DNA from 3 places in the Lysinibacillus sp. RC46 genome. Region 1 is predicted to be linked to each of the others. Evidence: riboswitches for the same ligand, from Rfam matches in the RefSeq annotation. Region 1 holds a riboswitch; each other region holds the start of a gene.
The links. A riboswitch is a leader RNA that binds a small molecule or an ion and turns the genes downstream of it on or off. The one in region 1 is predicted to bind thiamine pyrophosphate.
Positions count from the first base shown of each region.

Region 2: linked by a shared signal. The riboswitch ahead of thiT (energy-coupled thiamine transporter ThiT) and the one ahead of thiW (energy coupling factor transporter S component ThiW) in region 1 are both predicted to bind thiamine pyrophosphate.
Region 3: linked by a shared signal. The riboswitch ahead of thiM (hydroxyethylthiazole kinase) and the one ahead of thiW (energy coupling factor transporter S component ThiW) in region 1 are both predicted to bind thiamine pyrophosphate.

Region 1 covers NZ_JBGCCF010000005.1:178,397-182,677, reverse strand. The annotation lists gene ABH966_RS06765 (ABC transporter substrate-binding protein) at 1-133, shown strand, start outside; gene ABH966_RS06760 (MFS transporter) at 635-1,831, shown strand; TPP riboswitch at 1,899-2,006, shown strand; gene thiW (energy coupling factor transporter S component ThiW) at 2,260-2,760, shown strand; gene ABH966_RS06750 (EVE domain-containing protein) at 2,842-3,321, opposite strand; gene ABH966_RS06745 (hypothetical protein) at 3,337-3,660, opposite strand; gene ABH966_RS06740 (MarR family winged helix-turn-helix transcriptional regulator) at 4,020-4,281, opposite strand, start outside.
Region 2 covers NZ_JBGCCF010000013.1:89,255-93,535, reverse strand. The annotation lists gene ABH966_RS13740 (hypothetical protein) at 1-346, shown strand, start outside; gene map (type I methionyl aminopeptidase) at 373-1,128, opposite strand; gene ABH966_RS13730 (hypothetical protein) at 1,382-1,525, shown strand; gene thiT (energy-coupled thiamine transporter ThiT) at 1,650-2,210, opposite strand; TPP riboswitch at 2,341-2,449, opposite strand; gene ABH966_RS13720 (magnetosome magnetite crystal formation protein family) at 2,574-2,900, shown strand; gene ABH966_RS13715 (AAA family ATPase) at 3,113-4,281, opposite strand, start outside.
Region 3 covers NZ_JBGCCF010000002.1:311,908-316,188, forward strand. The annotation lists gene mbcS (acyl-CoA synthetase MbcS) at 1-1,584, opposite strand, end outside; TPP riboswitch at 1,814-1,912, shown strand; gene thiM (hydroxyethylthiazole kinase) at 2,002-2,757, shown strand; gene thiD (bifunctional hydroxymethylpyrimidine kinase/phosphomethylpyrimidine kinase) at 2,757-3,581, shown strand; gene thiE (thiamine phosphate synthase) at 3,571-4,203, shown strand.

The DNA of each region.
Region 1 (4,281 bases):
AGTTGTATCTGATAAACGCTTCTATCCTACTGAAGAACAACGTAAAACATTAGAAGTTTATAAAAACTTAGGTCCTGATTACTTAGGCAAATACAATGAGCTGTTCTTGGAATTTAAAATGAGTATTCGATAACCTATTTTAACCCATTTAAAGCTGTTCTCACGTTAGTAACGTTGAGAACAGCTTTTTCGTTTAGCTGAAGGTAAACTATTTTTAAAAATGGATAAACAAGCAAAATATCAATAAAAGATTCCTTTTATCGACTCATCTCTAATAGATAGGACTGATAATTGTTAAAACTATATCATGTTATAAGTTGATTGGAGTGGAGGCTGGGCGACTCTTGGGGATCAGCGTCACAGATGAGACCCTGAGCGAAGCGAAGCGGCTCATCGGACGCCCCCAGGAAAGCGCCCAGCCGGAACGGAAATCAACACCCCCACGTTATGATGTATATGATGCGCCCCCATTATCCTTAATAATAAACCTATATTTTACTAATCAACACGCTTATTTTATTTGATCAATAGAATCCTCATAACCTTACTACTAAATCTCAGACTTATAGTCAATAGCAAACGTACAAGCCTTGTGGTAGACTGTAGTATATTTGATTAAAGAAAGGGGTATTCGATGACCCAGCAGAAGTCTAACAAGGCGGCTTTGTATATTTTAATGTTTAATATGTTTATCGCAATGGGGAGTATCGGAATTATTATTCCTGTCATGCCTGATTATTTAAAACTATTTGGTGCTGCAGGACAAGTACTTGGCATGTTGATTGCAACGTTCGCCTTAGCACAATTCGTATTTTCTCCAATTGCTGGGAATCTTTCCGATCAATACGGTCGTAAAAATCTCATTATTTTCGGCCTTATCGTAACAGGACTTGCACAAATTGGATTCGGACTTTCTACAGATGTGTGGATGCTCTTCTTGGCACGCTTTTTAGGTGGCCTTGGATCTGCATTTGTGGCACCTCCTATAATGGCATTTGTGGCTGACATCACAACGTACGAGGAACGCGGAAAAGGTATGGGGATGATAGGGGCAGCAATGTCCTTTGGTTTTATGATCGGACCAGGTATTGGCGGATTCCTCTCAAAAGTTAGTTTGCATTTTCCGTTTTATACTGCTGGATGTGCAGCTATCTTAGCAGCTATTTTATCGTTCTTTTTATTGCCTGCTACAAAACCGAACACTGCTAAAAAAGCACAGAAGCAGGATAATCTTGCAAAGCAGATGGCCCGTTCAGTCCGAATGCCTTATTTTGTCATGCTAATTATCATGCTTGTATTCTCTTTCGGGATTGCTAACTTCCAAACAACATTATCATTATTTGTTACAGACAAGTTTAATTACACACCTACTGATATCGCCATTATATTAGTTATGGGCGGCGCTTTTGGTGTTGTTGTACAGATGTTTGTTATTACACCGCTGTTTAATCGCTTCGGCGAAATGAAAGTAGTGTTAGTCAATTTATTTATTGCAGCCGTTTCGATTTTCTTAATATTATTCGCATCTGGTTTTGCACTTATTTTAATTGTAGCGACCATCTTCTCTACAGCTACGACATTGATTCGCCCAGCCGTCAACACATTGATTTCAAAGCTTGCTGAGAATGAACAGGGCTATGCAGCTGGTCTGAACAATGCTTATATGAGTCTTGGTAATATGATTGGTCCAGCTCTAGCAGGTATATTATTCGATTGGAATATGAACAGTCCTTATATATTCGGGTCTATTATTTTAATGGCTTGTTTCTTCCTTGCCCTTATTTGGACAATGAAAAAAGCACCACATCTTATGCATCCTGATACAAAATAGTCTGAAAAGTTATTGACTATTTTTAGTAGTATGCTACATTAATATGTGAAAAACTAAAAATTCTATTAATTACCACTAGGGGAGTCTTTAAAAGGCTGAGACGTATATGATCATATACGGACCCTTTGAACCTGATCTAGTTCACACTAGCGGAGGGAAGTGCCGACACTTGCTTTTTACTATGTAGATACAAGGCCGCTTCCTATTGTTTTTTAGGAAGCGGCTTTTTTACGCTTTAGCGGCGGAACTCTCCTGTTTAGCGGCGCTTCTCATAGCCTTAACGGCGGAACTCCACTGTTTAGCGGCCGTTCTCTTTGGCTTAGCGGCGGAACTCCCCTGTTTAGCGGCGCTTCTCTTTGGCTTAGCGGCGGAACTCTCCTGTTTAGCGGCGCTAACTATAAAATTCACATTTCAAAGGAGTGGAAATTATGTCAATTCGAAAATTAACAATCATGGCCTTATTAGTAGCAATTGCCGTAGCAGGTTCTACCTTCGTTTCAATACCAACGGGGATTGCGCGTGCCTACCCTGTCCAACATGCCATTAATGTTATCGGTGCTATCATTCTTGGTCCAGTGCCTACTGTTATGGTCGCCTTTGTCACAGCCATTATTCGTATTTTAACAGGCACAGGCTCATTACTAGCTATACCTGGCAGTGTTATTGGCGCTCTATGTGCAGCTCTTGCCTATAAATACAGCGGTAAGCAATGGCTTGCAGGAGTCGGTGAAATGTTGGGGACAGGTATCATTGCCTCACTTATCGCAGTACCTTACGCGCATTTATTAATGGGGACATCCGTTGCTGCTTTATTTTTCATGCCAGCCTTTTTAACTTCAAGTACCATTGGTGCTATGCTAGGCATTGTCGTTGCTAGCAATTTGCGTAAGACAGTATTTGTAACTAACCTTAACACTCAGCTTAAATAACTTGATTTACAGCAATTTAAAAACGTTACTTTCTTTAATGACAATTAATTAAGAAAGTAACGTTTTTTGTTCCAACCTAATTCACCCATACTTCAACGGTAATCCCATTTCATGAGCAATTAATAAAAAGTCTTTTTTGCTTATTTCAAAATGACCAAATCTAAATTTATAGCCATATTTGGATTTGTCCTCTACAAACTCTAAATAATCTAAGATCCTTTTTATTGGCACAGCTTTTGCATCTTTATAAAAGTCTATATCTCTTCTAAAAGGAATAAAATTTTCTGCCATTTGGAACTCGTATATTCGCTCGTCCTTCACTCTTCCAATTGCGGTAAATGCTCTTACAGGCTCATTACCATCTAGACTTCTTTTAGGAGAATAATAAATGATCCAGTCTCCTTTTTGCATTCGTTTCAAAGGTCTTTCTTTACCATGGCATAACTGGCCGAATCCTCCCTCAACCCCTTTTTGCACATGATTAAGAGATACCACACCAATCCAATATTTCGTGTCTCTTTCAGGTGTAGGAAGGGAATTTTTATTAGGATTTAATGACATAGCTTCCGCCCCCTTTTATTTTGGAATCATCGCCAACGATTTTATTTTTTCATTTTCAAGAATCAACCTTTCTTCCAGAATCACTGGGTTTGGCAAACCATCCCAAGTAGTTAAAACTGTAGCAATACATTCTGTATCATCACCATCAATATTTTGGATAGTTAATTTAAAGCCTTTTGGCATAGGTGACGTGTAAAAGTTTTGTATTTCTTTTCTTCCTTTAAAAATTTCACCTTTAAAATTTTTTAATTCTCCATGATCTACATACATATCAGATAAATCCTGACCCTCTTCTTGCGCTCTTCTCAAATACTCCTTCATAACCTCTACTGCTTTCATTTCTCATCACTCTTTCTTTTTTATTGATATGGTTATCAATTATGCCTCGGCATAATTGTTGCTGTCGCTTCGCTTTCGCACAGATAAACAATGCGTCCGGATTCGGCTTTGTGCTTAGGCCTGCAGATGTTTTTTGTGCGAAAGCGTAGCGGAAGTGGCACCGTTGCAGGTCAGTTAGCCGTTATCGCATGGATGCGATGGTTTTAGGCTAACATCCTTTATTAACTCCTTTCCGAATCCGTGACATCCGCCGGAGGCTTTAGGCCAACACGAAGTTGGTCACTCAGTCGTTGCCACAGGACGTGGCGTTCTTAGACTGAGTTCCTCTATTTCAGCAGGTTGCTGAAAGAAGTTAAACCCTATTCACGATTTTCATATACTTTTTTCAATATGCTTTTCAACAGCTCTTTTTCTTCCAATGATAGTACGTTTAACACTTCATTCTCAGAAATCGAAAGGGTCTTCAATAAATCTTCTGCCAAATTTTCACCATGTTCCGTAAGGCATATTAAATTCTCTCTTCTATTTTCTGGATTTTTCTCCCTATAAACATAATTTCTTTCTTCTAGACCATCGATAAAAAAGCGGACACTATTTTTATCTAACTTTAAAATCTGCCCT
Region 2 (4,281 bases), on a different contig from region 1:
TTCACTCACAGGTCGTATACCCTTCTCGATTTATTTAGCCTGGGTTACATTTAGCCTAATGACAAATGTAAGCTTTACGCTAACATCTTATCAATGGAATGGTCTTGGCCTTAGTGATCCACTTTGGGCAGTTATTTTACTAACAGTTGGAGCAGCAATAGCGCTACATATTGGATTCCATTATTTTGATATTATCTACCCAAGTGTATTTATCTGGTCCTATATCGGGGTCGCATTACATAATGGTTTTGATGAGCTACTTGTGACAACTGCAGCCTTGTTTTTATGCGGAGTGCTACTTGTCGGTATATTATTTATTAAAAAAAATCCTGCCTACCAAAAATAAATTGGTTAGCAGGATTTTTAGCTTTTTTATTGTTCATCTAGAGAAGTTAAAATAATTGGTTTGTCTTTAGTAACGATAATTGAATGCTCGATTTGAGCAACTAATGATTTGTCTGGCGTAACGAATGTCCAGCCATCACCTGACTCTACAATATGCTCCGCTTTCGCTGAGATAAATGGCTCGACTGCAAGCACCATGCCTTCTTTCATAATTGTTGAATCCCAAGCATCGTAGTAGTTTAAAATATGATTTGGCTCATCGTGTAAAGAACGACCTAAACCATGACCTGTTAGGTTCATAATCACTGTTAAATCATTGGCATATGCTTCACGCTCAACAGCTTTACCGATTTGGTTTAATTTTGATCCAGCTTTTACTTTTGTCATCGCACGGTCGAAAGCACTTTTAGCTACGCGACATAACTTTTCTTTATCCTCATAGCCATCACCAACTACAAATGAAATGCCCGTATCAGCAAAATAGCCATTTAATGAACCAGATACATCAATATTTACGATATCTCCCTCGTTAATCACACGTTTACCTGGAATACCATGTGCGACTTCCTCATTCACACTAATACATGTGTATCCTGGGAAATCATACTCCCCTTTAGGTCCAGAAATTGCTCCTGCTTCTGCAAACATACGACCTGCAATTTCATCTAATTCAAGTGTTGTTACACCTGGTTTTGTAGCAGCCTTCATTGCCTCACGAATTTCAGCACAAATACGGCCGATTTTTTTAAATGCTTCAATCTCTTCTTGCGTTTTTACAATCATTTTTAACGTCCCTTTCATCTAATGTCTATTCATTAATATAACATAACTTTTTATACAAAAAACGCTAAACGCTTTAAATATTATATGCCATCATGAATTGTAAAGTGCTGAAAAACAGGCTCTTCACTATAGCGTGGGGTTGATTTCCGTTCCGACTGGGCGCTTTGTAGCTGACGCTTTGCTTTCGCTACAGAAACACATTTGTTGCTGTCGCTTCGCTTTCGCACAGAGCAAAGCTTCCTGGGGGCGTCCGATGAGCCGCTTGGGCCAACACGATGTTGGTCACGAAGGCGTTATCACAGGATGTGATGGTTTTAGCCTTCGTTCCTCTATCGCTAATCCCCAAGGAGTCGCCCAGTCTCCACTCCAATCAACTATATCCATGGATACGTTTTAACAAATGCCATCCCTATCTAGCTCTAAAAATCCTCCGCCTTTTGGATTCTTTTTAGGGTATAAAAGGTGGGTGTTCTAGTTTCAATATTAATAAAAACCCTCCACTTATGTGAAGGGCATAATCATTATGATTTTCGTTGCATTAATTGAGGTGCTGCTGTAAATAGTAGAACACCGACAATCGCTGTTAAAATCGTTGCTGGTAGCATATATGTTCCATTGTAGATGATTGAATAAATCCACGCATTTTGATCGCCAGCATACTCTGAGAAAAATACAGCGCCCGCAATGGTATGTGCTGCATAACGTAAAAAGCCCGCTAATACAGTTCCTACAATAATATAAAGTGCCATTTTCTTTTTGTTTAAATCTTTGGCAGCATCGAGCACTGGTCGGCGAACAACGGCCGCCAAGCCTACTACTGTAAAGGCAACACCATAATCAAGTAATCCTTGTAGCCAATGTATAATATAGGCGCCAAACATTGTTTGCATCACACCAATAAGTAATCCCGTTGTCAGGCCAGGAATAAGGCCCCAGCGGAATGCTATTAAAATTATTGGTACCATCACTAGACTAACAGAGCCGCCTTGTGCCCATACTTTAAAGGAAACCTGATCTAGTACAAGGCCAATCGCTGCGAATATCGCAATCTCCACAAGCATTAAAAGTTTTTTATTGTCCATAAGTATTCTCTCCTTTGTTCCGATGTAGGATACAAGAGCAGGAATAGAAATCAGTTGGCAAATATGTCCCTATCTGGCATCAATAAAGATAAAAAAACGATGCCAGGACAGAGCCTCACATCGTAAAAGTGTCGGTTTCTATCCACAATCCCTACGCAAGTGTTAACTTACAGGTTCGAAGAGTCAAGGCATTACGTGCCCAGTCTCAGCTGACATCATCAGCTCCCCTTGTGGTCGTTACATCTTAATTTAATTGAACAACCTCATTGTACGCAAACACTGTTACGATTACAACCTCTTCCACATTTTTTTTTGAAACTTTATCGTTTTTCATGCGTAAATATTAAAAAAGGAGGTACTACTATGGAGAACCAAAAAATTTTATCTGCCTTTAGTTATCTCAGTATTTTATTCGCACCCTTTATTGTGCCATTAGTCGTTTACTTTGTTACAAAAGATAGCGACGTAAAGAGGCACTCTATTCGAGCACTGATTTCGCATATAATTCCAGTCGCATTCGGAATCATATTCTTTGCAGTCTTTGTCTTCTCAACTTTATCATTCAACACCAATTTTGACGGTAGTAATAATTTTCTTATCATTTGGTTTGCTTCATTCGCAATTTACATTCTCGTTTCATTAGGAGTCGTTATTTGGAATATTGTTCAGGCTGTTCGCGTGATCCGATAAGTTTCATCTCAACCTCTCCTTAAACAGATAGTACTTAAGGAGCTGTTATTTTGTGAAAGTATCTAAAGTTGTTAAAACCGCTGTAAAATTAGCACCTATCGTTATCCCGATTGTCAAAAAAGTAATCGCTGCAAAAAAAGGAACAAATCCTAACGTAACAAAAAAATAACAAAAAAGGCGTATTTCCACATAAACAGAAATACGCCTCTTTGTTATTTCACTTCAAAATATGTTTGACTGTGACCGTTCATTGCTTTTTCAACATGCAACACAGCAGGCATTGTAGCTTTTAACTCTGCAACGTGTGAAATGACTCCAATCATGCGTCCGGAATCTTGTAAATCAATAAGCGTATCAATCGCCTTATTTAATGCTTCTTCATCTAGAGAACCGAAGCCCTCATCAATAAACATCGTTTCAATGCGGATATTACCTTGAAAGCTTTGAATGACATCTGCCATCCCAAGGGCAAGACTTAAAGAAGCATTAAACTTTTCTCCCCCTGATAGTGTTTTCACATCTCGTAATTGATCTGTATAAGCATCATACACATCTAGTCCAAGCCCACTTTGCTTAGCATGCTTTTCTAAGCGATCTGAACGTCGTAGCTCAAATTGACCGTTGGATAAATGATAAAGCCGGACATTTGCTGCCTCTGTAATTTTATCTAAATAATTGATTTGAATATAACGCTCAAAAGACAGCTTTTTCGCATTCTGTCCATTTAACATTGCATAGAGCTCCTTCACTCGTCCTGCCTCTTTTTCAAGTAAATGAATCTCCCGTTCGGTCTCCTCAACTTTTTCGATAAAGTCTACACAAGCCTTCGCAAATCCTTCCATTTGCTGCAATACTTTGAAGGCTTCCTCATATGTGACACGCAGCATCCCTAGCTTTTCTTTCATTACCGTTAAATCTTGTTTCTCTTGCCCTTTAAGGTGCTTCTCGCCCTCAGTAATTTGTACCTGTAATGTGTGGATTTGTAGTGCATAATCATTGCAAGCCTTCCGTAAAGCTTCTATTTGCAGCATGCTCCGCTTCCCAGTAGCAAATTCTTCATAGTTTTCAAAGCCCGCTTCCGTCATACTTACTGAAAATTGCTCGCGCTTTTCATCCATTTTCAGCTTTAATTCCTCAAATGCCTGTTTCGCTATTTCTACGGTCATTCTAGCATTATTTGCTGCTTCCTTGGCAGATTGCAGACTTTGTTGGCTAATATTCCACGCGGTTTGTAACGCAACCTTTTGTGACCCTATTTCAGCGATTGCCTGTTTCAATGCTTGCAGCGTCTTAAGATTTTCTGGAATATGCTTTTGCTGCTCTTCCACAATTGCTTGTTGCTTAGTCAATTCCTTTGTCTTCTCAGCTAAATATTGCTCTA
Region 3 (4,281 bases), on a different contig from region 1:
ATGATTAATATAATGGATTTTTTCTTGCTCACGTAATTCGACACGGCGAATTTTGCCTGATGTAGTCTTTGGTAGCTCAGTAACAAACTCAATAGCACGAGGATATTTATAAGGGGCTGTTAAAGTTTTCACATGGCTTTGTAGTTTTTTAATAAGCGTTTCATCACCAACTACACCATCAGAGAGCACAACAAATGCCTTCACGAGATTTCCACGAATTTCATCTGGACTCGCGACTACGGCAGTTTCTTTTACCGCTGGATGCTTCAATAACGCATCTTCTACCTCAAATGGGCCTATCGTATATCCAGACGAAATAATAACATCATCCCCACGTCCTTCAAACCAAAAATAGCCATCTTCATCTTTATATGCACGATCTCCTGTAATATACCAATCGCCTCTAAATTGTAAATTTGTACGTTCGGGATCGTTTAAATATTTCTTAAATAACGCGGGTGATTCACAGTGTACAGCAATATCTCCAACTTCTCCAATTACAGTGGGATTTCCAATATCATTAATAATTTCAACAGTATTACCCGGAGTAGGCTTACCCATTGAGCCCATTCTAGCCTCCATCCCTACCATTGTTCCAACAAGTAATGTATTCTCTGTTTGTCCATAACCATCACGTACTTGTAAATTAAAGACTTCGGAAAATACTTTTATCACTTCACTATTTAAAGGTTCACCCGCTGACACAGCCTGACGTATCGTACTTAAATTAAAGTCTTGCAAATTTTCAAGACTTGCCATAAATCTGTATTCGGTCGGTGTGCAACACAGAATATTTATATTAAATTTTTCAAGCAATGCAAGGTATGTTGCCGCATCAAAGTGACCTTTGAAAACAAATGCTGTTGCACCACTTCCTAAAGTAGCAAGGAACGGAGTCCAAATCCATTTTTGCCATCCTGGTGCTGCTGTAGCCCAAACAATGTCACCTTCTTGTACACCTAACCAATTTGGAGCAGTAGTTCGCAAGTGCGCATAACCCCAGCTATGTGTATGAACCGCTGCCTTTGGATTGCCTGTTGTACCACTCGTATAAGCTAAAAATGCAATGTCTGTACTCTTAGTCGGCGTAGAACTTATGTAAGTCGTCGGTTGATTTTGCATTTTTTCAAGCAGCGGCTGCCAAGGTTCCTGTGCATGACCAATGACAAATTGCTGTATTTCTTGTAATTTCCCCACATTATCGAATTGTTCAATATAAGGCTCAAATGCTACAACGCCTTTTGCATCGGCATGATTGATTCGATATTCAATATCCTTAGTTCTCAGCATTTCTGAGCTAGGTATAATGGTTAAGCCTGCCTTTAAGGCAGCAATATAGACGATATATGCTTCAACTGATCTGGGCACCATGACCAAAATAACATCACCTTTTTTTAAACCTTGAGATGTAAATACATGTGCTGCCTGGTTCGCCTTTTCAAGTAAAGCTCGATATGTTAAGTACTGGATTTCCTCATCTTCGTTATAAACTAATAATGCATTTTTAGTAGAATCCTGTGCATATTTTTCAATTTCCTCTGAAATGTTATACCATTCTGGTGCGATTAAATCTTCTCTTTTCATGGCAAATGCCCCCTTTTGTACGCTCATTATAAAACTCAATTTTTATCATTTTCAATGGAATTCACTCCAATTCATTAAAGTCGTGACAACTATCATGTTCTGCTATATGGCATCAGTCACGTATTAGTACTATCAATTTCGACTTAGCTTTAGTGCCGTTTTCGCAATGAAGAAAAAAACTCCCTATTGAACACAAGTGAATAATATGGTACATTTTGGTCAACTAAAAGCAAGATTGCAGGGGGACTCATTTAGAGTTGAGAAGGTAAAACCTGACCCTTTGAACCTGTTAGTTAATACTGACGTAGGGAGCAACTCACATCTATTTACTGATGAAAGGCTCTTTTGCGTGTTTTTTTCTACACGAAAAAGAGCCTTTTTTGCACGCTTACGTCCATCCAACAAGGAGGACTTAAAATGGTATTTCATACTATCCGTAAACAAAATCCACTTATTCATTGCATTACTAATTATGTTGTGGCTAATTTTCAAGCAAATGGCTTATTAGCAATAGGCGCTTCACCAGTTATGGCAGATGACAGTCATGAGGTTGAAGAAATGGTCGCAATTTCCTCAGGCTTATTGATAAATATCGGTACCCTTAACGAGCGAATGAAAGAATCAATGTTACTTGCTGGAAAAAAAGCAAATGCCCTTGGTATTCCCGTCATTTTAGATCCTGTTGCTGCAGGTGCAACAACTTACCGGAAACAAACGGTACAACAATTACTTGAGGAAATAAATTTTGCGGCTATTCGTTGTAATATCGGAGAGCTTGCAGCTATAGCCGATGTAGAATGGCAACAAAAAGGCGTAGATAGTGGGAGTGGTTCAATTTCTTTAGAAGTTGAGGCACAAAAAGTAGCTCAACTCTACGATTGTATTGTTATTGTGACCGGCGAAAAGGATTTTATTACTGATGGCGAACATCAGCAATGGGTTACAGGTGGAAATTTTCAAATGACAGAAGTTACTGGAACAGGTTGCTTATTGAGCGCCATTTGTTGTGCATCCTACGTCGCAGGAAATAAACCATTCGACCAATTGGTAGAAACATTATCGCTTTATAAAAAAGTGGCTGAACAAGCCGCTTCTTCTACTTCATACATTGGCGATTTTCAAATTGCAGTATTGAACGAACTACATCGCCTTTCCAAGGGTGGTGAACAATAATGCATATTGTAACAACAATTGCTGGTTCTGATAGTGGTGGCGGTGCAGGCATACAGGCTGATTTAAAAACATTTCAGGAATTAAAGGCGTTTGGAACGTCTGTTATTACAGCTTTAACCGCTCAGAATACACTTGGTGTATCGGATGTCTTACCAATTGAAGTTAGTTTTGTTGAGAAACAACTCCAAGCGCTAGTCGAGGATTTTTCAATAAGTGCCGTTAAAACCGGAATGCTGTTTTCCTCTGAAATAATTCAATCAATTGCACAGATTTTAGCTGAAAGAAATATTCCGCTTATAGTAGATCCTGTCATGATTGCAAAAGGCGGTGAAAGTTTATTACAGCAAGAAGCAATTGAGGTATTACGCAGTTGTTTGCTTCCTTTAGCAACAGTCGTAACACCGAACATTCCTGAGGCAGAAACCCTTTCTGGAAGGACAATCAATTCTTTAACAGATATTAAAGAAGCAGCTAAGGTCTTATTACTAATGGGCGTTCAATGCGTCATTATTAAAGGCGGTCATTTAGAGGATAAATGTTATGCTACTGATTATGTATTTTTCCAAGATGGTCGATCATTTTCCATGCAGTCCACTCGTATTGCAACAAAAAATACGCATGGTACAGGCTGTACGTTTTCCGCTGCATTAACTGCTTTTATTGGTCAGGGACTACCTTTAGAAGAAGCGATTGAGGAAGCTAAAAAATTTATTCAATTAGCAATAACTCATGATTTATCTATTGGTAATGGACATGGTCCTACAAATCATTTTGCTTATCAAAACTTGAAGGATTCCTGCGAGGTGATTATTCATGAAACGTGACGATCTACAGCTATATTTTATAATGGGTACAGGTAATGTTTTCAAACAAGAGCCATTAAACGTTTTAGAGAAAGCTCTGCAATCTGGAATTACTATGTTTCAATATCGTGAAAAAGGACCAAATACATTAACTGGGCAAGCATATGAAGATTTTGCTCGCAAATGTCAAAAGCTCTGTCAACAGTATGATGTTCCGTTTATCGTCAACGATGATGTCGAGCTAGCTATAAAACTTAGAGCGGACGGTATTCATATTGGGCAAGAGGATTTTCCTGTGTCGACGGTGCGTAATAAAATTGGCAATATGATTTTAGGTGTTTCTGTTCATTCACATGCTGAATTACAAACTGCTCTACAATATGGTGCTGATTATGTAGGAATTGGTCCGATTTTTTCAACCACTTCTAAAAGTGACGCCAATCCTCCTAGTGGGACTGATTTTTTACAGCAAGTTAGGCTACAATATCCTGAACTCCCTATCGTTGCAATTGGAGGCATAAACTGCTCGAATGCTCCTACGGTATTTAAAGCAGGTGCGGATGGAATAGCAGTTATTTCTGCCATTTGCCAAAGTGAGGATATTTCAAATACAGTCTCTACATTTAAATCATTTGTAGGATAAAGTGAACGTTTTTACCCCACTGATTATTAGTCTTCACCAATCGGATTTTTACGGGCAGTTAGCCTCACCTATTTCTTT